DNA from 3 places in the Thermoanaerobacter siderophilus SR4 genome. Region 1 is predicted to be linked to each of the others. Evidence: riboswitches for the same ligand, from Rfam matches in the RefSeq annotation. Region 1 holds a riboswitch; each other region holds the start of a gene.

The links. Region 1 has a riboswitch for S-adenosylmethionine ahead of THESIDRAFT1_RS07075 (methylenetetrahydrofolate reductase). Riboswitches for the same ligand answer to the same signal wherever they lie in the genome.
Region 2: it holds a riboswitch for S-adenosylmethionine, as region 1 does, so the genes downstream of both, THESIDRAFT1_RS10345 (methionine ABC transporter ATP-binding protein) here and THESIDRAFT1_RS07075 (methylenetetrahydrofolate reductase) in region 1, are expected to answer to the same signal.
Region 3: it holds a riboswitch for S-adenosylmethionine, as region 1 does, so the genes downstream of both, metK (methionine adenosyltransferase) here and THESIDRAFT1_RS07075 (methylenetetrahydrofolate reductase) in region 1, are expected to answer to the same signal.

The regions. Positions count from the first base shown of each region.
Region 1 covers NZ_CM001486.1:1,457,645-1,467,490, forward strand. Annotated here, with positions in the region: gene THESIDRAFT1_RS07060 (glucose-6-phosphate isomerase) at 1-887, shown strand, start outside; gene glgP (alpha-glucan family phosphorylase) at 880-2,520, opposite strand; SAM riboswitch class I at 3,020-3,124, shown strand; gene THESIDRAFT1_RS07075 (methylenetetrahydrofolate reductase) at 3,188-4,099, shown strand; partial or broken gene THESIDRAFT1_RS07080 (homocysteine S-methyltransferase family protein) at 4,113-6,537, shown strand; gene THESIDRAFT1_RS07085 (YbaK/EbsC family protein) at 6,506-7,006, shown strand; gene THESIDRAFT1_RS07090 (manganese catalase family protein) at 7,023-7,595, opposite strand; gene THESIDRAFT1_RS07095 (spore coat protein CotJB) at 7,609-7,866, opposite strand; gene THESIDRAFT1_RS12980 (spore coat associated protein CotJA) at 7,871-8,044, opposite strand; gene THESIDRAFT1_RS07100 (sodium ion-translocating decarboxylase subunit beta) at 8,135-9,262, opposite strand; gene THESIDRAFT1_RS13395 (hypothetical protein) at 9,275-9,421, opposite strand; gene THESIDRAFT1_RS07105 (HutP family protein) at 9,493-9,846, opposite strand, start outside.
Region 2 covers NZ_CM001486.1:2,118,247-2,128,092, reverse strand. Annotated here, with positions in the region: gene THESIDRAFT1_RS10385 (MFS transporter) at 1-998, opposite strand, end outside; gene THESIDRAFT1_RS10380 (Chromate resistance protein ChrB) at 1,014-1,541, opposite strand; partial or broken gene THESIDRAFT1_RS10375 (Rqc2 family fibronectin-binding protein) at 1,740-3,451, shown strand; partial or broken gene ltrA (group II intron reverse transcriptase/maturase) at 4,189-5,609, shown strand; gene thpR (RNA 2',3'-cyclic phosphodiesterase) at 5,673-6,233, opposite strand; SAM riboswitch class I at 6,487-6,609, shown strand; gene THESIDRAFT1_RS10345 (methionine ABC transporter ATP-binding protein) at 6,679-7,713, shown strand; gene THESIDRAFT1_RS10340 (methionine ABC transporter permease) at 7,706-8,359, shown strand; gene THESIDRAFT1_RS10335 (MetQ/NlpA family ABC transporter substrate-binding protein) at 8,395-9,210, shown strand; gene THESIDRAFT1_RS10330 (aspartate/glutamate racemase family protein) at 9,227-9,846, shown strand, end outside.
Region 3 covers NZ_CM001486.1:43,860-53,705, forward strand. Annotated here, with positions in the region: gene THESIDRAFT1_RS00240 (ComF family protein) at 1-1, opposite strand, end outside; gene recD2 (SF1B family DNA helicase RecD2) at 112-2,319, opposite strand; gene metK (methionine adenosyltransferase) at 2,518-3,705, opposite strand; SAM riboswitch class I at 3,764-3,868, opposite strand; gene THESIDRAFT1_RS00255 (rubrerythrin family protein) at 3,982-4,485, opposite strand; tRNA gene THESIDRAFT1_RS00260 (tRNA-Tyr) at 4,623-4,708, opposite strand; tRNA gene THESIDRAFT1_RS00265 (tRNA-Val) at 4,731-4,806, opposite strand; tRNA gene THESIDRAFT1_RS00270 (tRNA-Pro) at 4,811-4,886, opposite strand; gene THESIDRAFT1_RS00275 (phosphodiester glycosidase family protein) at 5,227-7,590, shown strand; gene THESIDRAFT1_RS00280 (hypothetical protein) at 7,593-8,237, opposite strand; gene yyaC (spore protease YyaC) at 8,331-8,840, shown strand; gene THESIDRAFT1_RS00290 (Gmad2 immunoglobulin-like domain-containing protein) at 8,843-9,846, opposite strand, start outside.

The sequences.
Region 1 (9,846 bases):
AAGAAGGGGCTAAATCGAGAATATATGTGACAACAGATAGAGCGAAAGGAGCTTTAAAAAAATTAGCTGATGAAGAAGGATATGAAACATTTGTGATTCCTGACGATGTTGGAGGAAGATACTCAGTTTTGACAGCTGTAGGCCTTCTACCAATAGCAGTAGCAGGCATTAGCATAGACGATATGATGCAGGGTGCTTACGATGCTTCAACAGTCTATACCAAAGACAACCTTAATGAAAATATAAGCATGCAGTATGCAATTTTGAGAAATATTTTGTACAGAAAAGGCAAAGCTATAGAAATACTTGTAAATTATGAGCCAAAGCTTCACTATTTCTCTGAATGGTGGAAACAGCTTTTTGGAGAAAGTGAAGGTAAAGACAATAAGGGAATTTATCCTGCTTCAGTAGATTTTACGACAGATTTACACTCAATGGGGCAGTTTATACAAGAGGGAAGCAGAAATATTTTTGAAACAGTTTTAAATGTTGAAAAACCTGTTAAAGATATAGTTATAAATGAAGACAAGGACAATATAGATGGGCTTAACTTTTTAGCAGGAAAAACTATAGATTTTGTCAATAAAAAGGCTTTTGAAGGTACATTATTGGCTCATACAGATGGGAATGTTCCTAACCTTGTAGTAAATATCCCTGAAATATCAGCTTACTATTTTGGCAATCTGGTCTACTTCTTTGAAATGGCTTGTGCTATAAGCGGATATATAAATGGGGTTAATCCACTTGACCAACCAGGAGTAGAGGCTTACAAGAAAAACATGTTTGCACTTTTAGGAAAACCAGGATATGAAAAAGAAAAAGAATTGTTAGAAAAAGATTGGGAAAATAAATTAAAGGCCGGGCAATTGCGCGGCCTTTTTAAATAGGGGTTGACTTATTTTTTGTGTACATTAAATCGTAGTATTCTTTTAACATTCTATTAGCTGAGAAAGCTTCATAAGTCGTCCTTATACTTTCTCTCATCATATTTTCCCATTTTGCTTTATCATTGTAGTATGTGGGTACTACTTTATTTAAAAGAACGTCGTAGAGTGCTTCAAGGTCGTGTTTGTCTAATTCTTCTATATTGTCAGACTCAAAACCATCTCCAAATTGCCAGCCATTTACTCCGTCTATACAAGCTTCTGGCCACCATCCATCTAAAATGCTTAAATTTAGTACTCCGTTCATGGCGGCTTTCATGCCGGAGGTACCACTGGCCTCCATTGGTCTTCTTGGATTGTTTAACCACACATCAGCGCCTCGAGTAAGCATTTTTCCTATTGTCATGTCGTAATCTTCTAAGAATACTACGCTTTCAGGATATTTCTTTGTCATCTCTATTAATTTTGTGACAATTTTTTTACCCACATCATCTAGTGGATGACCTTTTCCTGAGAACACCATTTGTATTTTTTTAGACCTTAGATAATTACCTATGACTTCGTCATTTGTAAATATAAGGTCGCTTCTTTTGTAAGGAGCAGCTCTCCTTGAAAAACCTATCAAAAGCTTGTCAGCGTCCAATTTGACTCCTGTCCTTTGATATACAAAATCAATTAATTCTTGTTTTAAAATATTATGAGTTTCTAAAAGTCCTTCACCTTTGTTGTAGGCTTCTATTATCCTTTTATCTACCCAAGTGTTTCTGTCAATACCATTGGTTATGGAGATTATAGGTGCTTTGTTGTCAACATGTTGCCACATTTTGTTTGCAGTTTGCCCGTGAAGTTTTGAGACACCGTTTGCAATGCGAGAAAGTCTCAAACCTGCGACTGTCATATTAAAAGGAACACCACCGATTTGAGCCATTTGCTCAATTGAAAGACCATTGTTTGCACCCATGTACATGAGAAGTTCTAAATCGTGAGATTCGTTTCCTTCTTTAACAGGGGTATGGGTTGTAAATACTACTTCTTCTCTTGTAGCTTTCCACGCCTCTTCAAAACTCATATTTTGATTTTCCATTTTCTCTCTTATAAGCTCAATGGCTGCTAATACTGCATGCCCTTCGTTAAAATGATAAACATCAACATCAATTCCCAAAGCTCTTAAAGCTCTTACTCCGCCAATGCCTAATACCATTTCCTGTGAAACTCTTTCTTCACCAAACCATCCATAAAGCTGACCTGTTATCCATCTATCTCCATTTTCTGGTATATCTGTGTCAAGCAAATACAAAGGCGCATTGTCAAAGCTGTCTACCAACCATACTTTGCAGTATACATCTTTGTTTCTTATTTTTACTTTTACCTTTACTCCTGTGTCCTTTAAAAAGTCGTACTTACGTGTGTAATTGCGATAGGCATCATAAGGGTATCCGTCTTCACCGATATGTTGTTCTGTATAACCTTGTTTCCACAGTATGCCTATTCCTACTAAAGGCATACCTAATTCTTTTGCGGCTTTTAGATGGTCTCCTGCTAAAATGCCAAGACCACCTGCGTATAGTTTGAAATCTGATTGTAAGCCGTATTCCATGCAGAAATAGGCTACTTTTGGCAATTTTTCATTACTCATATTAAACCTCCTCATTTTCCAAGTATTAAGTATATTATAATATTAAAAAAATCATTATGCAAGTGGTTGCACAAGTATTAAAAATAAAAACAGTGTTATTGCTCAATAATTTTTATATCTATGTACGGGCCACTCAGTGAATGCTAATATTAAAAGCATTATAAAATTCACAATAGGTATAAACATCAAAAGACCATATATTCCTCCATAACCAGTTTTATCAAAAATTTTCCACCAGATTAAACCGTAAAGTATAATTGATCCAATAAAAAGGATACCAAAAATAAGAGATGAGAACATGCAAAACATTCCTTTCTCGAAAATTTATATTCTTTACAATTATAGTATAGCAAATAACATAAAAAATTTACAGATTTATTTTAAAAAAGTTAAAAGCCTGCAAAATCTTTAGAGAGGGACAAAAAAATTTCTATTGACATAGGAGTTAATCCATAGTATCATATAGCTTAAATAGTTTAACAATTTAATACTTTAAAATCTCTTATCGAGAGTGGTGGAGGGACTGGCCCGATGAAACCCGGCAACCGGCATTTTATATGCGTCTTGGTGCCAATTCCAGCAGCGTTTCGCTGAAAGATGAGAGAGTTTTGGTGTCTCTTCTTTTGGCGAAGAGACTTTTTTATTTTTAAAAATGGAGGCGATGTAGATGTTGAAAAATGAAAATTTGTGTACTAAACTTAAGAAAAGGAAGTTTGTTGTGACAGCAGAAATTTCTACGCCAAAAGGGGTAGATATAACGAAAACTATTGAAGAAGCGAGAAAATTAAAAGGCATTGTAGATGCCTTAAATATAACGGACTGTCCTATGGCGAATATGCGGATGAGTCCTATAGCAGTCGCTCACCTTTTACAAGACCACTTAAACATTGAAGCTATTTTTCATTTGACCTGTAGAGACAGAAATCTGATAGGCCTTCAGTCAGAGCTCTTAGGAGCTTATGCGTTAGGTGTGAGAAACATACTAGCCTTGACAGGAGATGACCCTTCCCGTGGAGATACTCCTCAGGCTAAAGGGGTATATGATGTAGATTCTGTTGGGCTTTTAAAGATTATCAGTGCTTTTAATAGAGGTTATGATTACAATGGAAATAAATTAGATTCCCCAACAGAATTTTGCGCCGGTACGACTGCAAATCCAAATGATTTAAGGGATGAAGCACTAGAGAAGCTTAAAGTTAAGATAGAGGCAGGGGCAGAATTTATTCAAACACAACCGGTTTATGATGAGGAAATTTTATTTAAGTTTATTGAAAAGATTAAAAATTTCAATGTACCACTTTTGATAGGCATATTACCTCTTAAAAGCTATAAAATGGCAGTCAATTTAAATGAAAAAGTGCCAGGTATAGATATTCCAGAAAAAGTTTTAGAAAGGCTAAAGGATGGAGGAAGAGAAGAGGGAATAAACATAGCTGTAGAGTTTATAAAGCGGATACGCAGTGAAGTTGCAGGAATTCACATTATGCCTTTAGGGAGTACAAATGTTGTGTTAGAAATAATTTCAAGAGTCGATGATTTAGTCTGTGATTTTGCAGAAAATAACGTACAGATGAATTAAATGGAGGTTAAAAATGTTAGACATTTTTAAAGAACTTTCAAATAGAGTGATTGTTTTTGATGGAGCAATGGGGACACAACTTCAAGAGAGGGGTTTAAAAAGTGGAGAGTGTCCCGAATATATGAATATAACCCATCCAGAAGTAGTATTTGATATCCACAGGTCCTATATAGAAGCAGGAGCGGATGTGATTGAGACAAATACCTTTGGCGCTAACAGGATAAAATTAGCAAAATATGGACTGGAAAATGAGGTTTTCAATATTGTCACTCAGGCTGTCAAAATTGCCAAAGAAGCTTCCAAAGATAAACCTGTGGCACTTTCTATAGGACCTATTGGAGAACTTTTGACCCCTTATGGAGACATGACTTTTGACGAAGCTTATGATGTTTTTAAAGAAGTAATTATAGCTGCAGAAAGAGCGGGAGCAGATATTGTTTTAATTGAAACAATGTCAGATATGCTGGAGGCAAAAGCTGCCATTCTTGCTGCTAAAGAGAATTCAAACATGAAAGTTATATGTACAATGACTTTTCAAGAAGATGGAAGGACTCTCATGGGGTCAGACCCTATAACTGTAGTAGTTAGTTTACAAGGGTTAGGATTGGATGCCATTGGCGTTAACTGCTCGACAGGCCCCGATAAAATGGTAAGTGTAGTGGAAAAAATGTCTCAAGTTTCTCGCATACCTATTATTGCACAACCTAATGCAGGTATGCCTGTCATTCGCGACGGCAAAACAGTTTACGACTTAAAACCAGAAGAATTTGCTAGTTTCTTTCCTTTACTTGTTGAAAAAGGCGCTTCTATAGTGGGAGGGTGCTGCGGTACTACTCCTCACTATATAAAACTTGTTAAAAAAGCTGTAAAAGATTTAAAGCCAAAAGTCAAAGTCAACAAATTTACAGCTGTAGCTTCCAATACAAAAACAGTTTTCATAGGTGAAAATTATCTTTTAAGGGTTATAGGGGAACGTATAAATCCTACTGGAAAAAAGAAGTTAAGTGAGGCTTTTTTTGGCGGGAGATGTGAGTTTAGCAGTAGAGGAAGCTATAAAACAGCAAAAATGCGGAGCGGAAATATTGGATGTAAATGTGGGAGTTCCTGGGGTAAACGAAGAAGAATTACTTCCTAAAGTAGTTTCTGAAATACAAAATGTGGTAGACATTCCTCTTCAAATAGATAGCACTAATATTAAAGCTGTAGAAAAAGCTATAAGAATTTTAAGAGGTAGACCCATAATCAACTCTGTAAGTGCAAAAGAGGAAAGTTTAAAAGAAGTGCTTCCTATTGTCAAAAAATACGGAGCTTGTGTTGTAGGACTTACTGTAGGAGATAAAGGGCTTCCCAAAGATAGGCATGAAAGAATTGAAAATGCGAAAAAAATTATAAAAAAAGCGGAAGAGTATGGCATACCTAAAGAGGACATATTGATAGATTGTATTGTGCTGACGGTTTCTTCTGAGCAGGAGGCTGCAATTGAGACTTTAGAAGCGATAAAATTGGCTAAAGAAGAGTTAGGAGTAAATACTGTTGTGGGACTTAGCAATGTTTCCTTTGGTTTACCTGAAAGAAGGTTGATAAACTCTACTTTTTTAGCAATGGCAGCATCTTATGGGCTTACTACTGCTATTATAAATCCCTGCGATGAAGCCATGATGGACACTTTGAGGGCTTCAATGGTTTTACTAAATAAAGATAAAGGCAGTGTGAATTATCTGAATATATATGGGAAAAAGCAAAAAGAGGAGATCAAAGAGAAAGAACAACAAAAAATTCAAGAAGAAGATTTAAAATCAAAACTCTATATCCAGATTTTAGAAGGCAAAAAGTCAGGAGTAGAAGATATAGTAAAAAATATTTTAGAGGAGGAAGTTCAGCCTCTTTCTATAGTTGATAACATAATAATTCCTGCCTTAAAAGAAGTGGGAGATAGATATGAAAAAGGCATATATTTCTTGCCACAACTTTTGAGCTCTGCAGAAGTGGTGCAAAGCGCTTTCAAGATAATAAAAGAAAAGCTTCCAAAAGGTTCAGTATCTAAAGGCAAAATAATACTTGCTACAGTTGAAGGAGATGTACATGATATAGGAAAAAATATAGTAAAAGTTTTGCTTGAAAACTATGGATATGATGTAATTGACTTAGGAAAAGATGTCAAAGGAGAAGTGATATTAGAGGAAGTAAAGCGAACAGGGGCACCGTTAGTAGGTCTAAGTGCTTTGATGACGACAACTTTGTTTAATATGGAGAAAATTATCAAACTGCTTAAAGCAAATACTGATGTGAAAATAATGGTAGGCGGGGCTGTTTTGACTGAGGAATATGCCTATAAGATTGGAGCAGATTATTACGGAAAAACGGCTCAAGATGCAGTTAAAATTGCTGATAAGTTTTTCTTAAAAAATGCTCTTTTATGTAAAACTTGTGGTATTTAAAGGTGGTGTAGAGGTGTCAGTAGAAGCGGTGAAAGAGTTTTTTAAAGAGAAAGGATATGATATTAAAATAAAAATTTTTGAAGATACAAGCACTGTGGAAAAAGCAGCTAAATCTTTAGGGGTAACTCCTGGGGAAATAGCAAAGTCTATGCTTTTTAGATTAAAAGATAAATATATTATGATTATAACAGCAGGGGATAGAAAAATAGACAATAAAAAATTTAAAGATACTTTTAAAACAAAAGCAAAAATGGCATCCCCAGAAGAAGTGTTAGAAGTTACAGGGCATCCTGTTGGTGGCGTTTGTCCTTATGGGCTGAAAAATCCGGTTGAAGTATATTATGATGTGTCTTTAAAAAATTATGAGGTAGTATATCCTGCAGCTGGTGATACAAATGCTGCTGCTACCATAAAAGTCGAAGACCTTGATAAAATAGTAGAAGGAAAATGGGTAGATGTATGCCAATAGACATACATCTACTTTTTTAAAAGAATTTTTTACTTTCCATATATTCTCTTACCTGTACTAAAGTTTCTCCAAATCTTTGAAAGTGTACAATCTCCCTTTCTCTCAAAAACCTTAGAGTATCTTTTACACAAGGGTCATCTGTGAGATTTATTAAATGTTCATAAGTTGCTCTTGCTTTTTCTTCGGCTGCCATATCTTCGTGTAGATCAGCGATTGCATCTCCTTTAGCCTGGATATAGGCGGCGGTCCATAACATTCCTGTTGTATCTGCATAGAATAGGCCTCTATCATGTTCTGTATAGTATTCCCCTAATCCTTCTCTTTTTAATATTTCTACTGGTACTCCCTTTAAAAGCTTGAAAACAAGAGTTGCTATTATTTCAAGGTGTGCTAATTCTTCTGTAGCAATGTCTGTCAAAACTGCTTTTGCTTTTCCTGTAGGCATGACGAATCGCTGAGTTTGATATCTTAAAGCGGCTGCCAATTCTCCATCAGGGCCTCCATATTGGGCGATGAGGTATTTTGCCATTTTTACATCTGGTTTGCATACTTTAGCAGGATATTGTAGTTTCTTTTCATAAACCCACATAACAAAGTCCTCCTCAATATTCTATTTCCCAAGGCCATGGGTCATCTACCCATTTCCAAGGATATTGACTTTGTGAATGACCAAAAACCATCAAGGGCCCGTAAAATTGTTCATATTGTTGTTTCAACATAGACAATTGGTTGGAATAATAGTTATAGTCTTGAAGGGCTTTTTGGTCATCGGGATGGGTGTCTAAGTATAGATTCAAATCTATACAGGTAAACTCTATTTCCATGATTTTCTTAAGCAAAGATATTTGATTGCCATCCATTTTATCACCTCATTTTTTCGCCTACATAAGGCATATCAAGTTCAGGGAAAACAGTGCCTTTTTTAATGGCTTCTTCCGGAGGATAAAGAGATACATACTTCTGTAAAGGCACATAAGCCTGTGCAAGCTTTAGAGAAGGAAAAGCATAATCTTGTACATAAGGATTATAGTCGTACATTTTTTAAACCTCCAAATCTGTAGTTTTACTAATATAATATTCTTGTATATATGTTTGTGATACAGTAAAAAAACAGCCATTTATGCTGTTTTAATGAACTCCTAATAGTACAAGCATTATTCCACCTGCTATTGCCGTTCCAAAAACTCCGGCAAGGTTTGGCCCCATGGCGTGCATTATTAAAAAGTTGTAAGGATTTTCTTTTATGGCTACAGAGTGGGACACTCTCGCAGCTATTGGAACAGAAGCTATACCTGCAGAGCCAAGAAGAGGATTTATTTTTCCACCAGAAAGTTTATTTAAAAATTTTGCTCCCAGTACACCTCCAGCTGTTCCTGTCATAAAAGCGATAAGCCCTAAGGTGACTATCTCTAATGTCTTAATGGTCAAAAAAGTGTCTGCTTTCATGGTGGAGCCTATGGAGACTCCTAATAATATCGTAATTACGTTCATAAATTCTCCACTGACTGTTTTTGCAAGCCTATCTACAACTCCCGACTCTTTTAAAAGATTTCCTAACATCAACATTGTTATAAGAGGAGCAATTGGAGGAAGTAGTAAATCTATTAAAACAGTTATTACAATAGGAAAGGCGATTTTTTCTGTTTTTGAAACGGGTCTCATCTGTTTCATCATTATTTGCCTTTCCTCTTTTGTAGTAAGTAACCTCATGATAGGAGGTTGTATTAAAGGCATTAACGCCATATAAGAATACGCAGCGACAGATATTTGAGCCATAAGGTGGGGAGCTAATTTTTGAGTTACGTAAATTGCCATTGGTCCATCTGCACCGCCAATAATCCCTATAGCCCCCGCTTCAAATATACTAAAACCTAAAAGTTTTGCGCCTATTAATGCTATAAATATTCCTATATGGGCAAAAGCACCTAAAATCATTAAACTAGGATTCGCAATCATAGGACCAAAGTCCGTCATGGCACCTACGCCGAGGAAGATAAGGGGAGGATAGATAACCTTTTCAACCCCTAAGTAAAAAAAGTGTATAAGTCCTCCAGGTTCCAATAAATCAGTAGCTGGTATGTTTGCTACAATACTGCCAAAACCTATTGGAAGAAGTAAAAATGGCTCATATTTTTTTACAATAGCTAAGTATATGAGGAATATACCTACCAATATTAAAAACACATTACCCCAAGTTAAATGAACAAGACCGGTAGTTTGTATCATATCTTTAAAAAGTTTTAACAGAAACTCCATTTGTGTCACTCCTTATTTTTTGTTAATAAATTTTTCGATTTTACTAAATAACGGAAATATCTTTGATAATATAGCACCAATTACTAACAGAAGCATTGACAACAAAACCATGTCTATGATTGACAAATAAATAGCTCCTAAAACTGTATCTGGTACCATTATTTCACCTCCTGAAAAAATAAAAGAGCCATAGTATTATGACTCTTTCCCTCTGTCTCCCCTTATGTACTTTATAAGTGCATTATTCCAAAACCCAACCTTTCATGATTTGTGAGAGGATGTAAAGCTGATTTTCCAAACATTGAAACTGCAATCCAAGTATTATCTGCTACAACTGCAATTTTCATCATAAGGCTTACGTCTAAGGGCAAAGTCAAGGATAAGGATTTTACAGCTTCAATTGTAGCATGTAAGAGGGCGTGCATAGAAGTTGGATTTTTTTCAATTACATTATTGTTTAAAGCTGCTCCTACCACTGCAGAGACTATTTTTTCATTGAATTCGCTACTTTTACCTCCCAGCTCTGTTACAGCGCATTTGTAACCTTTTTCTAAGAGAAGTTTTTTGATTTCTTCTTCTTCCTC
Region 2 (9,846 bases), 660 kb from region 1:
AAAGTAGCATGAAGCCCTATAACTGTACCTTTTAAATGAGGTGGAGAAATTTCCGCTACTAAAGCCTTTTCAACACCCTCAGTCAAAGCGATGTACAAACCATAAACAGAAAATAATATCCACATAGCACTTTTAAAGCCAAAAACAGCAAATCCTAAATACACTATTCCATAAAAGAAATAACCCATAATGAGAAGCTTTTTTCTCCCTATCTTATCAGATAATCTTCCCATTGGATATGAAAATATCATGTAAACAATATTATACACCAAGTACAAAAGTATAACATCCGAATCACTAAAGCCCACACTTTTTGCTCTCAAAAGTAAAAACTGATTAGAAGAATTACCTAAGGCAAAAATTAAAATAACTATTAAAAACATTTGAAGACGTCTATCAAGACTTTTCCAAGAAAATGAAAGTTTTTTTGAAAGTTCATGTTTTACTGTGCTTTCCTTAGCAAAAAACAGCACAATAACTCCTAAAAAAGCTGGTATTAGAGAATACATAAAAACTGCTTTATAATCTCCTTTATAAGAAGTCAAAAAATAATACGCTAAAGCAATTCCAATCGTTGCGCCTAAAGTATCCAATGCTCTATGAAGTCCATATGCTCTCCCAATGTTTTCTTTATCTACAGCTTCAGCGATCAAAGCATCTCTTGGAGCTGTTCGTATTCCTTTTCCAAACCTGTCAGCAGTTCTACCCCAAAAAACCCATCCCCATGAAGTAGCAAAATACAAAAACATTTTTCCTATAGTAGAAAAAGAATATCCAGCTATAGCTAAAGGTTTTCTTTTACCTACTTTATCAGATATGTACCCTGAAAAAACCTTAAGTATACTAGCTAGACTTTCCGCAAACCCTTCAATAATCCCTACTATTGCCGGGCTTGCCCCAAGTCGAGAAGTGAGAAAAAGTGGAATCAAAGGATATACCATTTCAGTAGATATATCTGTAAGAAGACTTGTCAACCCCAAAATAATTACATTTAACAATTAAAATGCCTCCCTTCACTCTTTATTATTTTCATAAACCAATGAAGCAAAATATTCAAAGTCTCGACTGGCTTTTTCTAATAATTCCTTAACCTCTTTTTTCATTTCACACTCAAACACATCTCTTTGGGCTACTTTTTCAAACCACTTATATAACTTATTCAACTCATCTTCATTTTCCTCTAATTCTGCAAAAGTAAAATTTTTTCTTGCTATCTCTTTTTCAATCTCTTTAAAAAACTCTTCACATTGTTCCTTTATTTCACTATATTCTTCCCTCCTTTGATGATTAAATTGTTCTATCACATCCTTCTCTATTTCTTCATCAAGGGCCACTACTTCAAAGGCTTTAAAATCTCCTCCAAAGCCTTTAATTTCATCCTTTAACTTTTCTATTTCTTTTACAAGCCTTTCCATGTAAGGCACAATACATACAGACTGTTGTAAATACAAAGCGCCAATTTTTTTTATTCTTCTCCATATAGTAACCCTAGCTGTTGACGAATCACTTGGGACCTTATACACAAAAAGTAACCACTTCAACTTTCCACCTCCTCTATCTTTCTTTCTCTTGCTTTTCAATTTTCTACTTATGGCAATTAAACTTTAATTCCTATTTTTACATCTTGTTTTATTGTAACAAATGTTACAACTAAAATCAACACAATCAATTTTTCACTATTAAACCCTTCGATTTCATGGTATACTTTTTATATACAATAAAATCTGGAGGTTATAACTATGGCTTTGGACGGTATAACTTTACATGCAATAACAAAAGAATTAAAAGAAGAAATTATTGGTGGAAGAATTGATAAAATATATCAACCTGAAAAAGAAGAATTAATCTTTATAATACGAAATAAAGGTAAAAACTATAAACTGCTATTGTCTGCTAATGCAAATTATCCAAGAATATATCTTACAGAAGAAAATAAAGAAAATCCTGCTGAGCCTCCAATGTTTTGCATGCTTTTGAGAAAATTTCTTCAAAGCGGCAGGATAATAGATATAAAACAAGTAGAATTTGACAGAATAGTAAAAATCGATATAGAAACAAAAGATGAATTAGAAAATCAAACAATTAAAACTCTAATTATTGAAATAATGGGAAAACACAGCAATATCATATTAATTGACAAAGCTACTCAAACGATAATAGATAGCATAAAAAGAGTATATTCCGATATGAGTAAAGTAAGAGAAGTACTACCTGGGAGGCAATATGTCTGCCCACCACTGCAAGAAAAGTTAAATATAAATAATCTTTCGTTACCTTCTTTTAAAGAAGCTGTTAACAACTACAAATCAAAAAAAATTGAAAAAGCCTTAATAGATATTCTACAAGGATTTAGCCCCACTTTAGCAAGAGAAGTTGCTTTTAGATGTAATGTATCTGACAGATTTGTAGAATCAATAGAAGATGAGCAAATTGAAAATCTATATCAAAACATAAAAAAAATATATGAAGATGTTTTAAGCTTAAATTTAAAACCTTGCATTGCCTTTCAGGAAAATGAAGTAATTGACTTTTCTTGTATTGATTTATCTCAATATATTACAAAAACTTTTTTCCCTACAGTGAACCAAGCTGCTTGTAAATTTTTCAGTGAAAAAGCAAATATAGTAAATTTGCAAGCAAGGTCCTCGGATTTAAGAAAAATCATCAACAACAATTTAGAAAAACTTTATAACAAATTAGATAAACTTCAACAAGAATTAAACGAAGCAAAAAATGCTGACACTTTTAGACTTTACGGCGAACTTATAACAGCAAATATGCACCTTCTAAAAAAAGGAATGGAAAGCTTCAAAACCATGAACTATTACACTGGCGAAGAAATTGAAATACCCATTGACAAAAAATATTCCCCTTCAGAAAATGCCCAAAGATACTTTAAAAAATACAGCAAGTTAAAAAATGCCAATAAAATAATAGAAAAACAAATATCCGATACTCTTGAGGAAATAACTTATTTAGAAGGTCAACTAGTGAACTTGGAAAATTGTACATTACCATCAGAAATAGAGGAAATAAAAAATGAACTGTCTGAACAAGGGTATATACATAAGCAGCAAAAGAAAAAATATCACGGCAAACTCTTTCTCAACCATTGCATGTAGTATCTTCAGACGGTTTCGACATATATATAGGGAAAAACAACACTCAAAACGATTATCTAACGTTAAAATTCGCAAATCCTAACGATATATGGCTTCACACAAAAGACATACCAGGGTCCCACGTCATAATAAAGACAAATAACAAATCTGTGCCTGAAACAACTCTTATTGAAGCTGCAAAATTAGCCGCCAAATATAGCAAAGCGAAAAATTCTTCAAATGTACCTGTTGATTATACCTTAAAAAAATACGTAAAAAAACCTTCTGGCGCAAAACCAGGTTTTGTAATATATACAAACCAAAAGACCCTTTATGTAAATCCAGAGTAAGATGCTTTTTAGGCATCTTACAGTTTGTTGATAAAGTTAAAAAATTTTCAAAGGAAATATTTTGCATCGTCGCTCCGATGTTCCAAAGCGACAAAACTAAAGCTCGACCTTCAGGCTCCGGCAGGGTACCGAGCACAATCGGCATCCATGCCTTAAGGTGCCCGCCTCCGCCATCCATGGCTTCGGCCCTGCCTCCACCCTCGGTCTTGCTAAGTTTTGTTATCGCTTTGTAACAAGTCACTCCTTATGCAAAATATCTCCTTTACGACAGTTTGTCTACAGTCCGTAAGATGCTTTTTAGGCATCTTATTTCTTATGTGCGCCCGGCATGGGCGATAACTAGGCGGTGAAAGTCCGCTGTGGGCTTGGTAGTGGGAACCACTAGCCAAGAGCAAGGGTGTCCATCGTGAGGTGGAATCTGAAGGAAGCTTAAGGCAAAATCTCGGTCTGATGAACAAGAACCAGATAAGAGGCTGAATTGGGATGGATGAGTTTGCGTAACAAAACGAAGTCCAACACTACCCGAATCCCATACAGTAAATCTGGCAGATATATGAGATGAAAGTTATCGTTCTTACCCGGGGAGGTCTCAAGGATAAGTCATGGAAGTAAAATCTGAAGTGACAACCCATGCAGTGATGTATGGCTGAACCTTGAGAAGTCAGCAGAGGTCATAGTACTTATCTAGACATGAATAGATAAGGAAGGACCGAACGTTAGGAGGTTTTGGAAATCTTATGGACTCGAAAGATATGCAGAGACTGCAGACAACTCAACAAAGAGGCTATCCGTTGAATAGAGAAATGGAATTTCAAAAGACAACGGAAGTGCTTAGTATATCATCGGCGTCGGAAGATGGAAGAAACGAGGTACAAAGATTTTCCCGGCAAGATGCTTGAAAATGATAGTTAAAACGAAGGGAACTTGGAAGCAGCATACAAGCGCGTTGTTGCAAATAAAGGAAGCCATGGAGTCGATGGGATGGAAGTAGATGAACTTCTACCGTATCTCAAAGAAAACTGGCCGACCATAAAACAACAACTGCTGGAGGGGAAATACAAACCACAACCAGTGCGAAGAGTAGAAATTCCCAAACCAGATGGAGGAGTAAGACTACTAGGAATACCTACAGCACTAGATAGACTAATACAACAAGCAATAGCCCAAATACTGAATAAAGTCTACAACCATACATTTTCAGATAGCAGTTATGGATTCAGACCAGGACGCAGTGCAAAAGACGCAATAAAAGCCGCAGAAGCATACATAAATGAAGGATACACATGGGTTGTAGATATGGACTTAGAAAAAGTTCTTTGACAGAGTAAAACCACGACATAATAAATGTCCAAACTAGAAAAGCGGATAGGAGATAAAAGGGTACTAAAGTTAATACGAAAGATACCTAGAATCAGGAGTAATGATAAACGGAATCAAAGTATCAACAGAAGAAGGGACACCCCAAGGAGGGCCTTTAAGTCCTCTATTAGCAAAACATAATGTTGGACGAACTAGACAAAGAACTTGAGAAACGAGGGCATAAATTCTGCCGATATGCAGATGACTGCAACATATATGTAAAAAGCAGGTCTGCAGGAAACAGAGTAATGAAGAGCATAAAGAAATTCATAGAAAGCAAATTAAACTAAAAGTCAACGAAGCAAAAAGTGCTGTAGATAGACCATGGAGAAGAAAATTTCTTGGATTTTCATTCTACACAAAAGAAAACGAAGTAAGAATAAGAATCCATGAAAAATCCATCAAAAGGTTTAAGGAAAAAGTAAGAGAAATAACCAATCGGAACAAGGGAATAAGCATGGAAAACAGAATAAAAAGACTAAATCAAATAACAACAGGATGGGTCAACTATTTTGGGTTAGCAGACGCGAAAAGCATAATGAAAACCCTTGACGAATGGATAAGGCGAAGACTAAGGGCATGTATATGGAAACAATGGAAGAAGATAAAAACGAAGCATGATAACTTAGTAAAACTAGGAGTAGAAGAACAAAAAGCCTGGGAATACGCCAATACAAGGAAAGGCTACTGGAGAATATCCAATAGCCCAATCCTAAATAAGACTCTTACAAATAAATACTTTGAAAGCATAGGTTATAGGAGTTTATCCCAAAGATATCTAATTGTACACAATTCCTAATGAACCGCCGTATACCGAACGGTACGTACGGTGGTGTGAGAGGACGCTGAATAAAATAATTATTCAGCTCCTACTCGATTTTAAAGGCACACTAAATATAGGAATATATTTTCTTCTATTTTCTTGTATAACGCTCTCATACAAAAAAATTGTATCTACTAAAATAGCCTCTTTCTCTTGTTTTTCAAAAAGATTATTTACTTCTTCTATTCCAATGTTTAAACGTATATCTCTTGCAATAGTAATGTGAGAAGTAAATTTTCTTTCATCTTTTGCAAATCCTATTTTATATAATTCTTTATCTATATTGTGATGCAATTTATTAAGAAAGGAATTTTCTTCTGTACCTACCCACAATACTCGCATATCGCCATTTCCCTTAAAAAATCCTACTTTGTCAAATTTTATATAAAAGGGACTAATATCTTTTACTGCTACTTCAAGAGAGTCTTTTATTTTCATTACACTTTCTGTTTCTATTTCCCCTAGAAATTTTAAAGTAATATGGAAATTATCTTTATGAGTCCATCTTCCTTTTATCGTATAATTTTTTAACTCTTCCTGAAAACTTGATAATTTCCCTATTGATTTTTCATCTAAATCAATTCCAATAAACGTTCTCATAGCATTCCTCCTTTTTTCTATTTCCATGGAAATAATTGTATTAAAACTTTCATTGTCCTCCTCAAAATTATAGCAAATAGAAGCAAAAAAAATCCATCTCAAATAGACTATTGCTATATTTTTCTTGTCTCTGTTTCTGTTAGCTTTATGATTTTTTAAATAACTTACATCATGACTTTTTTAACCTATTGACAAAAGTTTATGTTGATGTTATTATCTAATTAAATTGCTGAAGTGAATAATAAAATAAAAACTCTTATCGAGAGCAGGTGGAGGGACTGGCCCGATGAAACCCGGCAACCGGTGGCCGAAAGTTTTAAACATGCGGCTGCACGGTGCTAATTCCTGCAGAACGTTGAGTTCTGGCAGATAAGAGGATTTAAAAACCTCTTCGTACTGTCAGAAGAGGATTTTTTATTTTTATTTTGGGAAAGGAGGCTTTTCTTTGATCTATATTAGAAATCTTACAAAAGTTTATCATTCAGCTTCAGGAAATGTTAGGGCTTTGGAAGACGTCAACCTCAACATAGAAAAAGGCGATATTTTTGGAATTATAGGTCTGAGCGGTGCTGGAAAGAGTACTCTCCTGCGCTGCATAAATATGCTCGAAAAGCCAACTTCCGGTTCAATTGAGATAGATGGTGTTGAAATGACTCGGCTTTCTCCCTCTGAATTAAAAGAAATGCGAAAAAAAATAGGCATGATATTCCAGCATTTTAATCTGTTATCATCCAGAACTGTCAGAGGCAATGTGGCTTTTCCTTTGGAGATTGCCGGGCTGGACAAAAGGACAATCGATAAAAAAGTAGAAAATCTTTTAGAGCTCGTGGGGCTTTCCGACAAGGCCGACAACTATCCTTCTCAGCTTTCAGGCGGTCAAAAACAGCGGGTAGGCATAGCACGAGCCCTGGCTAATGATCCGAAAGTTCTTCTTTGTGACGAGCCTACTTCAGCGCTGGATCCAGAAACAACTCTTTCTATTTTAAATCTTTTAAAAGATATAAATAGGGAGCTGGGAATCACCATAGTTCTCATAACTCATGAAATGAATGTCATTAAACAAATTTGCAATAAAGTAGCAGTTATTGAAAAAAGTCGTGTGGTAGAACAGGGACCTCTTATTGAAGTATTTAAAAAACCTCAAACAGAAACCGCACGAAATTTTTTAAAATCTGTAACTTTATCAGAAATACCTAAGGAATTAAAAGATAGGATTGAAAACTTGTCCCACGAACACTTGGAAGGCAAAATTATTAAAATTGCCTTTTTCGGCGAAATTACAACAGAACCTGTCATATCAAGCATTATAAGAAAATTTGATGTTGACACCAATATTCTCTATGGAAACATTGACCACATCCAGGGTATGCCCTACGGTACTCTTATAGTTGAGCTAAGAGGCAAAAACGGTGAAACAGACGCTGCTTTAAAATATCTAAAAGATTTGGGACTCGACGTGGAGGTGATTGAAAATGTCTGAAACTATAAACTTATTGCTGGTCGGAACGTGGCAAACTATATACATGGTAGTGGTATCAACGCTCATAGCAACAATTTTTGGTGTACCACTTGGTGTGCTGTTAATGGTAACTGACAAAGATCAGATACTGCATAACGAACCTTTAAACAAAATACTAGGTACTATTGTAAATATTTTCCGTTCTGTACCCTTTGTAATACTTTTAATTGTACTTATACCTTTCACCCGGTTGCTTGTAGGAAAAGCTATAGGAACCACTGCTGCTATTGTTCCACTTTCTGTAGCAGCTATCCCTTTTATGGGAAGGCTTACCGAAACAGCATTGAGAGAGGTAGACCGCGGTGTCATTGAAGCAGCCCAGTCTATGGGAGCTTCGCCTTTTCAAATTATAACTAAGGTGTTAATCCCTGAGGCTCTACCTTCCATAGCAGCAGGGGTTACTATAACTACTATAAATTTAGTAGGATATTCTGCAATGGCAGGTGTTATAGGAGGTGGTGGGCTAGGAGATTTAGCAGTAAGATATGGATATCAGCGATTTATGCTCGACATTATGCTTTATACCGTAGCAATTTTGGTAGCTATGGTACAACTAATTCAATTTCTAGGAGATATATTAGTAAAACATCTGTCAAGGAACCGGTAAATTATATTTAAAAAGGAGGAAATTAAAGTGAAAAAATTTTAACCGTAGTTTTACTATTTAGTCTTATAACACTTTTTATCTCAGGATGTGGAGCAAAACAAACATCCCAATCCCAAACACAGGACACATCAAAGATAACCATCAAAGTAGGAGCTACTCCAGTGCCCCACGCCCAAATTTTAAACGTCGTAAAACCTATACTTGCGAAAGAGGGAATTAATTTAGAAATTGTAGAGTTTACAGATTATGTGCAACCTAATCTAAAACTTGCTGAAAAAGAATTAGATGCTAATTACTTTCAGCATATTCCTTATCTTGAAGACTTTTTAAAGGAACATAATCTCAATTTAACATACATTGCTAAAGTTCATATCGAACCTATGGGAATATACTCACAAAAAATTAAAAATCTCAGTGAATTAAAAGAAGGTGCTACTATTGCCATACCAAATGATGCTACCAATGGCGGAAGAGCTTTGCTACTGCTGCAATCAGCTGGAATAATAAAATTAAAACCAGATGCAGGTATTAAAGCAACAGTAAATGACATTGTCGAAAATCCTAAAAAAATTAAGATTTCCGAGTTGGAAGCAGCTACTCTGCCAAGAGTATTATCAGATGTAGACGCAGCAGTAATAAATACCAACTATGCGTTGGAAGCTGGACTTGTACCCACTAAGGATGCTCTCTTTATCGAATCAGCAAATTCCCCTTATGTCAATGTACTGGTAGTTCGCAAAGGTGATGAATCAAGGCCTGAACTTAAGAAGTTAGCCGAAGCCTTAAATTCTCCAGAAGTTAAAAAATTTATCGAGGACAATTATAAAGGTGCCGTAGTACCTGCTTTCTAAACAGGAGGCGATCTTATTGTCACAATCTCATAAAATTATTGGGGTTATCGCTGGTACTCCAGTAGATACTCAAATGGGAGTTGATTTTGTGAAAAAAAACGGGATTGAAGCATTGGGAATTTCCACGGCTTCAACCCCGGATGAACAAAACATCCTCCAATTTTTAAAACCTGATGTCCTCACACAAAAAGTAATCTCTATCATCGGGGATTTTAAAAAAGAAAACATAAAGAAGATAATGATTTACTGCAATTCTCTTTCAGCTGCAATAGACCTTGAACTCGTAAAACAAAAATACCCAGATACTAATATTGTAACACCTCTTCAAGTATACCATAGTGTAGCTTCAAAGTACAATCGGCTGGTAATTTGGGCTGCTAATAGTCAATCCTTAGAGGCCATAGAAAAGATATTTTATGAAAATAACCCGTTAGTTCAAATTATCGGAATAACTATGCTTCCTATAATAAGGGCAATTGAAAATTTTGAAATTCCAGAAGTTATCATCGAGAAATTTAGTCTCGCTGATTTAGTACCTAAAAATTTTAATGCAGATGGTATAGTACTAGGTTGCACCCACTTACCTTATTTGAAAGAAAAGCTTGCAGAAAAATTAAATATGCATATTATTGACCC
Region 3 (9,846 bases), 1.1 Mb from region 1:
TCTTTTTACCCCTTACAATATTTTTTCTTATAATCTATATCGGCACTCTTCTGTTAAAATTAATTGAAAATTATCATTTTACACTAAATTCCCTTTTATTTAATGCAAAATTTAATTTACATACAAAAGTGCTTTTTTAAGCCTTGAAAGAAGCCCTGAATATCTTTTTGAGATTCTATTGTTGTCAATCATAAATTTCAAATATTTCTCTTGACCCACCAAAATAACCAATTTCTTTGCCCTTGTAACGGCAGTGTACAAAAGGTTTCTTGTAAGTAGCATAGGAGGCCCATAAGTAATTGGCATTATGACAACAGGAAATTCACTGCCTTGGCTTTTGTGCACTGTTATAGCATAAGACAAATTTAGTTCATCCAAATCAGAAAAGTCATAAGTGACAAATTTTTCATCGTCAAAATATACAGTCAATTCCTGTAATTCTTCGTCTATTGATTGGATTATTCCTATATCTCCATTAAACACTCCTTCTCCTTCTTCCTCGCCTTTTTTCCATTTTATCTTGTAATTATTTTTTATTTGCATCACTTTATCCCCTACCCTGAAGACAAACTCCTTCATTATTTTTTCGGCTTTAGTTTTGTCGTGGGGATTTAATGCTTTTTGCAGCTCTAAATTTAAATTGTGAACACCAATTATCCCTTTTCTCATAGGGGTAAGTACTTGAATATCATTAATAGGGTGAAATCCATAAGCTTTAGGAAGTCTGTTTGTCACAAGCTCCAATATGGTTTTTAATATATCCTCTTGGGTGTTAGCATTTATAAAAAAGAAATCACTATTTTTATCGTTATAGGTTGGATATTCTCCATTATTTATCTTGTGAGCATTTACTACTATCAAACTTTGCTTTTGCTGTCTAAAAATTTCTTTTAAACGTATCACTTTTACTATTCCACTGTCTATTATATCTCTTAGGACATTTCCGGCTCCAACAGATGGAAGCTGATCAGCATCCCCTACTAAAATCAGTTTTGCCCCTATAGGTAGGGCTTTTAATAAAGCATTCATAAGCAATATATCTACCATTGAAGCTTCGTCAACTATTATAACGTCGTATTTTAATGGGTCTTTTTCATTTTTGTTAAAGCCCTTCCCTTCTTCCTCCGAATAAGTATATTCTAAAAGCCTATGAATAGTCTTCGCCTCTTTTCCAGTAGCTTCCGTTATCCTTTTTGCGGCTCTTCCTGTTGGGGCTGCAAGAGCCACTTTTTTACCAGCTTTTTCAAAAATACGTATTATACAATTTATTATCGTAGTCTTTCCTGTGCCTGGACCTCCCGTTATGACAACAACAGAATTTTTAACAGCTTCTTCTACAGCCAATTTTTGATTTTCTGCCAACAAAATACCTGTTTCTTTTTCAAAATTTCTAATTTCTTTTTGGACATCTAAACCTAAATCTTCATTTTCCATTAGTGTCATGTTAAACAATCTCTCTGCTGTGTGTAATTCAGCTATATAATAAGGTATATAGTAGATTCCTACAGTATTATCTTCAAAAGTTTCAATATGTATTTTTTCATTTTGTACTAAAAGCACAAAAGAATCTTCTACTTCTTCTTCGCTTACTTCTAACAAACTTGCTGCTTCTTTTTTTAACAATTCTTTCGGCACATAGGTGTGACCATTTGCCGCATACTGCATCAAAACATATCGAGTACCAGAAGATATGCGATATAGAGAATGAGGGTCAACTCCTAGGTTCTCTGCTATTTTGTCTGCAGTTTTAAATCCTATTCCAAATATATCGTCAGCCAATCTGTAAGGGTTTTGCTTAATAATTTCAATCGCGTTGTTTCCGTATTCTTTATAAATCTTTATAGCCATTGTAGTGGAAATACCGTACCCCTGCAAAAATACCATCACTTCTTTTATGCCCTTTTGCATTTCATAAGCTTCACAAATTCTTTTTATCTTCTCATCGCTTAGACCTTTTATTTCTTTTAATCTTTCTGGTGCAGTTTCAATTATATTTAAAGAATCAACGCCAAACTTTTTTACAATTTTTCTTGCTGTAACAGGACCTATTCCAGGAATTAAGCCAGAAGATAAAAACTTTTCTATTCCTTCTAAAGTGGTGGGAGCCAAGGTTTCATAATTTAAAACCCTAATTTGCTCACCATAATCAGGATGTTCTACCCATTCTCCTTCAATTTTAATTCTTTCCCCAATGTTTACATAAGGCATATAACCTACAGCAGTGACTACTAAACCTTGGGTACTTAATTCTAAAACCGTATAACCATTTTGTTCATTTCTAAAAATTATTTCTTCAACTACACCCTCTATGTCAATCATAGCCGATTCTCCTGTTTTAATTCTTTTCTTTATTTAATTTTACCTTATATTTAAAGCAAATTAAAGCCAATTCATTTCTTTTTTTCAATTTTTGTGGTATAATTAAGGTAGCGAAGCGTTTACAAAACATAAATTCTATGGCATTAAAAAAGATATATAAAAAATGCCATAAGCCCGGGTTTACCCGGGCTTTCAAATTTATATTCCTGCCAACTTTTTTAATATATCTACTTTGTCTGTTTTCTCCCATGGGAGGTCTAAGTCGTGTCTTCCAAAGTGGCCATAAGCTGCAACTTGTCTATAAATAGGTCTTCTTAAATCTAAATCCCTAATTATAGCTGCAGGTCTTAAATCAAAAACTTGTTTTACAATTTCCGAAATCTTTTCATCTGATATTTTACCTGTGCCAAAAGTATCAATACCTATTTCAAGAGGTGTAGCAACACCTATCGCATAAGCTAATTGCACTTCACACTTCTTAGCAAGTCCTGCTGCCACAATATTTTTTGCCACATATCTTGCAGCATAACTTGCGGATCTATCAACTTTTGTAGGGTCTTTACCAGAAAAAGCTCCGCCCCCGTGCCTTGCATATCCGCCATAGGTGTCTACAATAATTTTTCTTCCTGTAAGTCCGCTATCACCTTGAGGTCCACCAATTACAAACCTTCCTGTGGGATTTACAAAAATTTTAGTCCTATTATCTATCATATTTTCAGGAATTATAGGTTTTATTACATGTTCAATAATATCTCTTTCAATAGTATCATGGTCAACCTCAGGTGCATGTTGAGCTGATACTACAACAGAATCTACCCTCACAGGCCTGTCATCTTCATACTCTACTGTTACTTGTGTTTTACCATCTGGTCTTAAATAGCTTAATGTCCCGTTCTTTCTAATTTCCGCAAGTCTTCTTGCAAGCTTGTGAGCTAGCATTATAGGCATAGGCATTAATTCTTCTGTTTCATCGCAAGCAAAACCAAACATTAAACCCTGGTCTCCAGCGCCAATAGCCTCAATTTCCGAATCTGAAAGTTCTCCTCTTTTAGCTTCTAATGCCTTGTCCACACCGAGGGCAATATCCGGTGATTGCTCATCAATAGAAGTGATAACCGCACAAGTATCAGCGTCAAAACCGAATTTTGCTCTAGTATAGCCAATTTCTTCTACTACTTTCCTTACAACTTTCGGAATATCTACATAGCACTGAGTAGTAATTTCTCCCATTACTAAAACCAAACCGGTAGTTACAGCAGTCTCACAAGCAACTCTGGCATAGGGATCTTTTTTCAAAATTTCATCTAATATTGCGTCAGAAATCTGATCACAAATTTTATCAGGATGCCCCTCTGTGACTGATTCAGATGTAAACAGTCTACGCATTTTTTTCTATTCCTCCTTAAAAACAAAATAAAACCCCTTCCAAAAGAAGAGGCACATACCCTCATCTTTCAGAAGCATGCTTCTGAGAGAATTAGCACCTTGTCCTATAGGACAGGTTGCTGGGTTTCATCGGGCTCTTTCCCTCCACCTCTCTTGATAAGAGCATGTTATTAAATTTTCTGATGTCTACTATAGCACACTTTATCTACTATGTCAAATATTTTTGCATCAAAAAAGAGCATGCTAAAACATGCTCTTTTCTTTAAAAAATTATATTTAAAATGCTACAAATTTTTCTCCAGGAACTCCACATACAGGACATTTTTCTGGCAATACATCAACAGAGGTATATCCGCAAACAGGACATATGTAAACTTTTGATATCTTTATATCTTCTCCTTTTAATGCTGCTTCTTTTGCTTCAGTGTACAATTTTGCATGTATTTTTTCAGCCTCAATAGCATAATGTATGCTTTTTTTAGCTCCAGATTCCTCTTGAAGTTCTGCAACAGCATTATAAGCAGGATACATCTCTTCTACTTCAAAGGTTTCCCCTTCTATAGCTTTTTCAAGATTTTCTACTGTATTTCCAACTTCTCCAAGAGTTTTATAATGATTTGTGGCATGTACCAATTCAGCATAGGAAATAGCCCTGAAAAGTCTTGCAATATTAGGTTTGCCTTCTTTTTCAGCTACATCAGCAAAAATTTGATATCTCATGTGAGCTTGGCTCTCTCCTGCATAGGCTTCACTAAGATTGTGTCTCGTCATTTCTCTCATAAAAGATTCCTCCTTAATCAAATTTTTATTAATAAATAATTATTTTCTCTTTCAAATAATATTATACTACACTTTTTTACCATGTCAAGATATTTGAAGGAGAAAAATAAAAAAGACCTCACGGTCTTTTTTTTCAATGGTGGAGGGAGATGGATTCGAACCATCGAAGGCGACAGCCAACAGATTTACAGTCTGCCCCCTTTGGCCACTTGGGTATCCCTCCACAATATTTAATTTTTTGAAAATGGTGGTCGCAATAGGACTCGAACCTATGACCCCCTGCTTGTAAGGCAGGTGCTCTCCCAGCTGAGCTATACGACCACAATGGTCGGGATGGAGGGACTTGAACCCCCGACCCCATGCTCCCAAAGCACGTGCGCTACCAACTGCGCCACATCCCGACATCAGTGACGAAATAAATTATAATAGAAAAAATGAAATTTCACAATAGGCATAGAAGCTTAAAAATGGCCGTTTTATTGATTTATCGCTTGTAATCTTTAAATTTTTTAAGAATACGTCATATTTTAAATCAATTGATTTAAAATAGAAGCAAAGAATTTTTTGAATTTTTTATTCAAACTAATTCTATCCTTAGGATAAGCTTAATGTTTTAACTTTATCTACTCAGCAAATAATAATATATTAACCAAATATTTATGTTTTTGTAATACACCTGTAATAATGCAATGGTACAATTAACCTGTAAAAACACAATAAAAACCAACTGGAGGGATATAATTGAGAATTAAAAAAATCTTATCTTTATGCATCAGCTCTCTTCTACTATTTTTAGCTTTTCCAATGCAAAATGTAAAGGCCGATACATATACAATCCTTGAGGCAAAAGAATTTGCACAAAATTTAAGTAAAGGAGTAGTACATAAAAATATAACCTATTTTACGACTGAAGGATGGATAAACATTAACGTGTTAAAAGTGGACTTAACTGATAAATATACTGATGTATCAGTAATTTTCAATCCTACTGGCATAAAAGATAGAATGCCAGTGCGTGAAATGGCAAATTCTTATGGTGCTGTGGCTGCTGTGAACGGCGATTTCTTCGATACAAAAACAGGATTCGTAATAGGAGCAACAGTAAAAGATGGAAAGTTAATAACAGACCCTTCAAATGAGGGTAAACTGGCCACTTTCTCCATTGACGCAAATGGAGTTCCCTCTATAGAATATTGGTCAAAAAGTATGTCCGTTACTCTTCCAAACGGCACGAAACTTCCTCTTGCCGCAATAAATAAAATAAGCAATACTTTTGAGTATTTAGTAATGTACACAAGGGATTGGTTTACAACATCTCCGGGAGCAAATGAAAATGTACCTCAATTGGTAGAAGTCGTTGTAGATGAAAATGACAGAGTATTAGAAGTGCGTCAAGGACAGCCTTCTGTCGAAATACCACAAGGCGGATATGTGTTGGCTGGTGCAGGTTATGTAGGTGAAAATTTACTCACTTTAAAGCCAGGAGATATAATACAAAAAGACATAAATACAAATCCTCCCTTTCAAAATCTCAAAATGGCTGTAAGTGGCGGCACAATCCTTGTAAAAGACGGAGAAATTGCGCCTTTCACTCATGAAATAAAAGGCTACACAGCACGAACAGCAATAGGCTATACTCAAGACAAAAAATATTTGTTCATCGCCACTGTTGACGGTACTTCAAGCCGTGGAATGACACAAACAGAAATGGCAAATTTAATGATATCCTTAGGTGCATATGATGCTTTAAACTTAGACGGTGGCGGGTCAACACAAATGGCAATAAGACCAATAGGGGATACTGACGCTAAACTTGCAAATTATGCTCCTGAAGGCTATGAAAGAAAAGTAGCAAATGGAATAGGAATATTTAACACAGCTCCTAAGGGAAATCTATACGCTTTAAAATTAGAAGTATCAGATACTAACGTGTTTAAAGGACTTCACAGGACAATTACAGTTAAAGGATACGATGAAAATTACAATCCTGTCATAATTAATCCTGAAGAAGTTTTGTTTTCAGTAAGTGGAATTACTGGAGTATTTAGTGGTAATGCTTTTATGCCAACAAGCGTAGGAGAAGGTGTTATAACTGCAAGAGTAGGAAATGCTATTGGGACTATCAAGATAACTTCACTTGACAAACCTGTAGACATACGATTTAATCCAGCTAATATAGTCGTTGATAAAAACAAAGCAGTACCCATAACAGTCACTGCAAAGAACATAAAAGGCTACAGAGCTTTAATAGAACCGCAAGATATCACTTGGGATGTTTATAACAACATTGGCAATATAGATAGTAAGGGAGTATTTATATCCTCTAATTTCGATGCGAGTGGTGCACTTGTCGCAAATATACTGGGAGAAAAAGCCATTTTACCCGTTAAAGTAGGGCAAGGTTCAGAATTTGACACGTCAGTACTTCCTAAAGTTACAGAGTTTACACAAATAGACCCAGCTAACAAAGAAGTGCCTGTGAAAAATACTTCTAATTCTTTTAAATTTATGGTATTTGGTGATACAAAATACAATACCCTTTTGAAGTTGCAAATATCTTTAAAAGCGGCTGATATTGCAAACAAAGAATACCCACTGGCTATATTTTTAGGAGATGTAGATGAAAAAGTTTTAAATAATTTGAAGGTTAAATACATTACCACCAATGAGAAGTATGAGGTATATAATTATAACAATTCAACATTTATTGCCCTTAACAATCGCAGTGGAAGTCTTTTAAGTCCTGATAAAAACCAATGGACTTGGTTTAAAGAACAGCTCAGCAACGTAAAAGGAGATAACCTTTTTGTCATACTTCCTAAACCAGTATGGGGAAGTGATGGTTTTAAAGACGTAAAAGAAGCTACTTTATTTGAAGAGACTCTAAAAGAATTTAACAAAAATACAGGTAAAAATGTGTGGATTATATATAACAGCAAAAGCAAGTTTTACACTACTTTAAATGATGAAATAAGATACATCACAACTTATGGTACAGACGTAGAAGGCAATACAAATGACATATACAATGACTTTGGCTTCATTTCTGTAATGGTAAACGGCAAAGAAGTAAACTATCAGTTTAAAAATCTTATAAATAAATAAATTTAGCGAAATTTAAAACCCCTTCTAATTTTAAGGAGGGGTTTATTTTTTGCAAAATATTCATTTGCTATTTCTACAAGGTACTGAACATCTTCAGAGGAAAGCTTATTTTTTAATATTTCCATTATTTTGTCATTATCCTTCTGTGTCAAACCCTTCTGAGCCATTTTCATAATTTCGTTCATATCATCTGTTCCTAATTTAAGGATAATATTCATTACTTTGATTTTTTGTGAAGGTTCCATCTCATTTTGCACTTGTAAAATCTTTTCTGGAGTAATTATTATGTTGTCATCGCCACTATTTTCCTTTTCCGTTTTTTTGTTATTTTCCAAATCATAAACTTCTCTGTTTTTTTGTTTAAGCAGGTCCTCTAACATTTTCTCTTTAAAAATCCTTACTTTTCTGGCATTTTCACTTCCTTGATTTCTTTTTGCCATTTCTTTTTCTTCTTTATCTACTTTTGAACTGGCAGTTTGCTCTTCTTTACAAACTGTCTCATTTTCTTTTGTAAGTTGGTTTTCACTTTTATCCCACAAATCTTGTTGAGAAAAATAAATAGGTTCTTCAAACTTTGTCTTCAACATAAACATAGTAGTAAAAAGAGCAATTGCAGTAATCAAAGCCAAATATTTTAACCCCTTCATCAACAACCATTCCTTTCATTAATATTGCACATTTTTATTATTACTTATCATAAAGGTTTTAATTCAGCTTATTTTAAAGGAGGCTATTTATATATGGAGGAATTAAGACTTAAATATGACGACTCAAATGCAATTTATTTCATATCAAATTTTTTAAGTACATATTTAAGTCCTAATTCAATTTTTTTATGTATCGGCACAGACAAATTCATAAGCGACTCATTAGGACCTATTGTGGGTGACTTGCTTTCCAAAACTATTCCATCAAATTATTTCGTTTACGGCACATTAAAGTCTCCGATTCATGCTATGAACTTAGAAGAAAATATAAAATACATAAAAAAGAAGCATCCTAATAGTAAAATTATAGCTATAGATGCTTCGTTGGGAGACAAAGAAAGTATAGGAAAAATCTCAATAAAAAAAGCCCCACTGTACCCTGGAAAAGGTGTGGGGAAAATGCTTCCTCCTGTTGGAGATATTTCAATAGTAGGCATTGTCGATGTATATGACTCAATTCCTTTAAATTCCGTAAGATTAGGGTTTGTATTTGACATAGCCGAAGTAATTGCCAAAAGTATTCAATTAGCCTTGAAATACTAAATTCACTTAAGTTTTAATGGGATAGAAACGAGGTTTTGCACAGAACCATCTTTAGGACTTAAAGAGAAGACCTGAAGAATACCGTTTTGAGGCTCTTTCAATGGTTTATAAGAAATTATAGCTTCAAAATCTCCCCAAGAAGGAGCAGCATTACTTGCTTGTACAAAAGTCTCATTTAAAACATTTCCATTGCTGTCAACAAGCCTTATATTTACATTCCCTTCAAATATTCTCGCTTTGCCTATTACTTTAAATGGGCTTGTCACAACATTGTTTCTTACAGGAGATATTACTTTTATGTTAGGCTCATAAGATATGTTACTTCTATCCGAAACTATTATAGCCCTCGCTTCTTTATCTTTATTTAGTATTATACCCAGTTCATCACCTATTTTTATTTCTGCAAAGTTTATGTCTTTTTCCGCATACTTAAATCCTCCTTGGCTGTCATAACCTACTTTCGCCTGAAAATGTATAATAGCATCAGGCAATACCTTTATATCCGGCCCTACTTGATTTCTTACGTCCTGAGAGTCCTGGTATTCTCTTTCAATTGTTATAATTCTGTTTTGATAGTCAATAGCCTTCACTATACCGTATATGAAAGATTCTCCTTTAAGAGAATTTGCTTCAGGTATTTGAGTAAACTTGGCTTTGACATTGTCTATAACCCAAATATAGTTACTCCCTTTGCCAAGAGGCTGAACCAATGTTATGCTGTACATTTTGTTATCGTGTATCGCCTCTACATAAGCTACACCATTATCTTCGCTTTTTAAAGTCAAATCATCTTCACTTCCAATCCCTATTATCCCGCCTTCTTTTCTAAGGAGTTGGATAGGGTCAAAACGCCATGTTTCTTTTCCTAAATCTGCTCTCTCTTGTAATTTCTTTATCCTATCTGGGTTATTGTATACATCTCCTATTAATATCATTCTTTTTAAAGGATCTAAACCTATTTTATATTTCCCTACCGCATCAATTTTATTTCCTTCTACCAGTATTT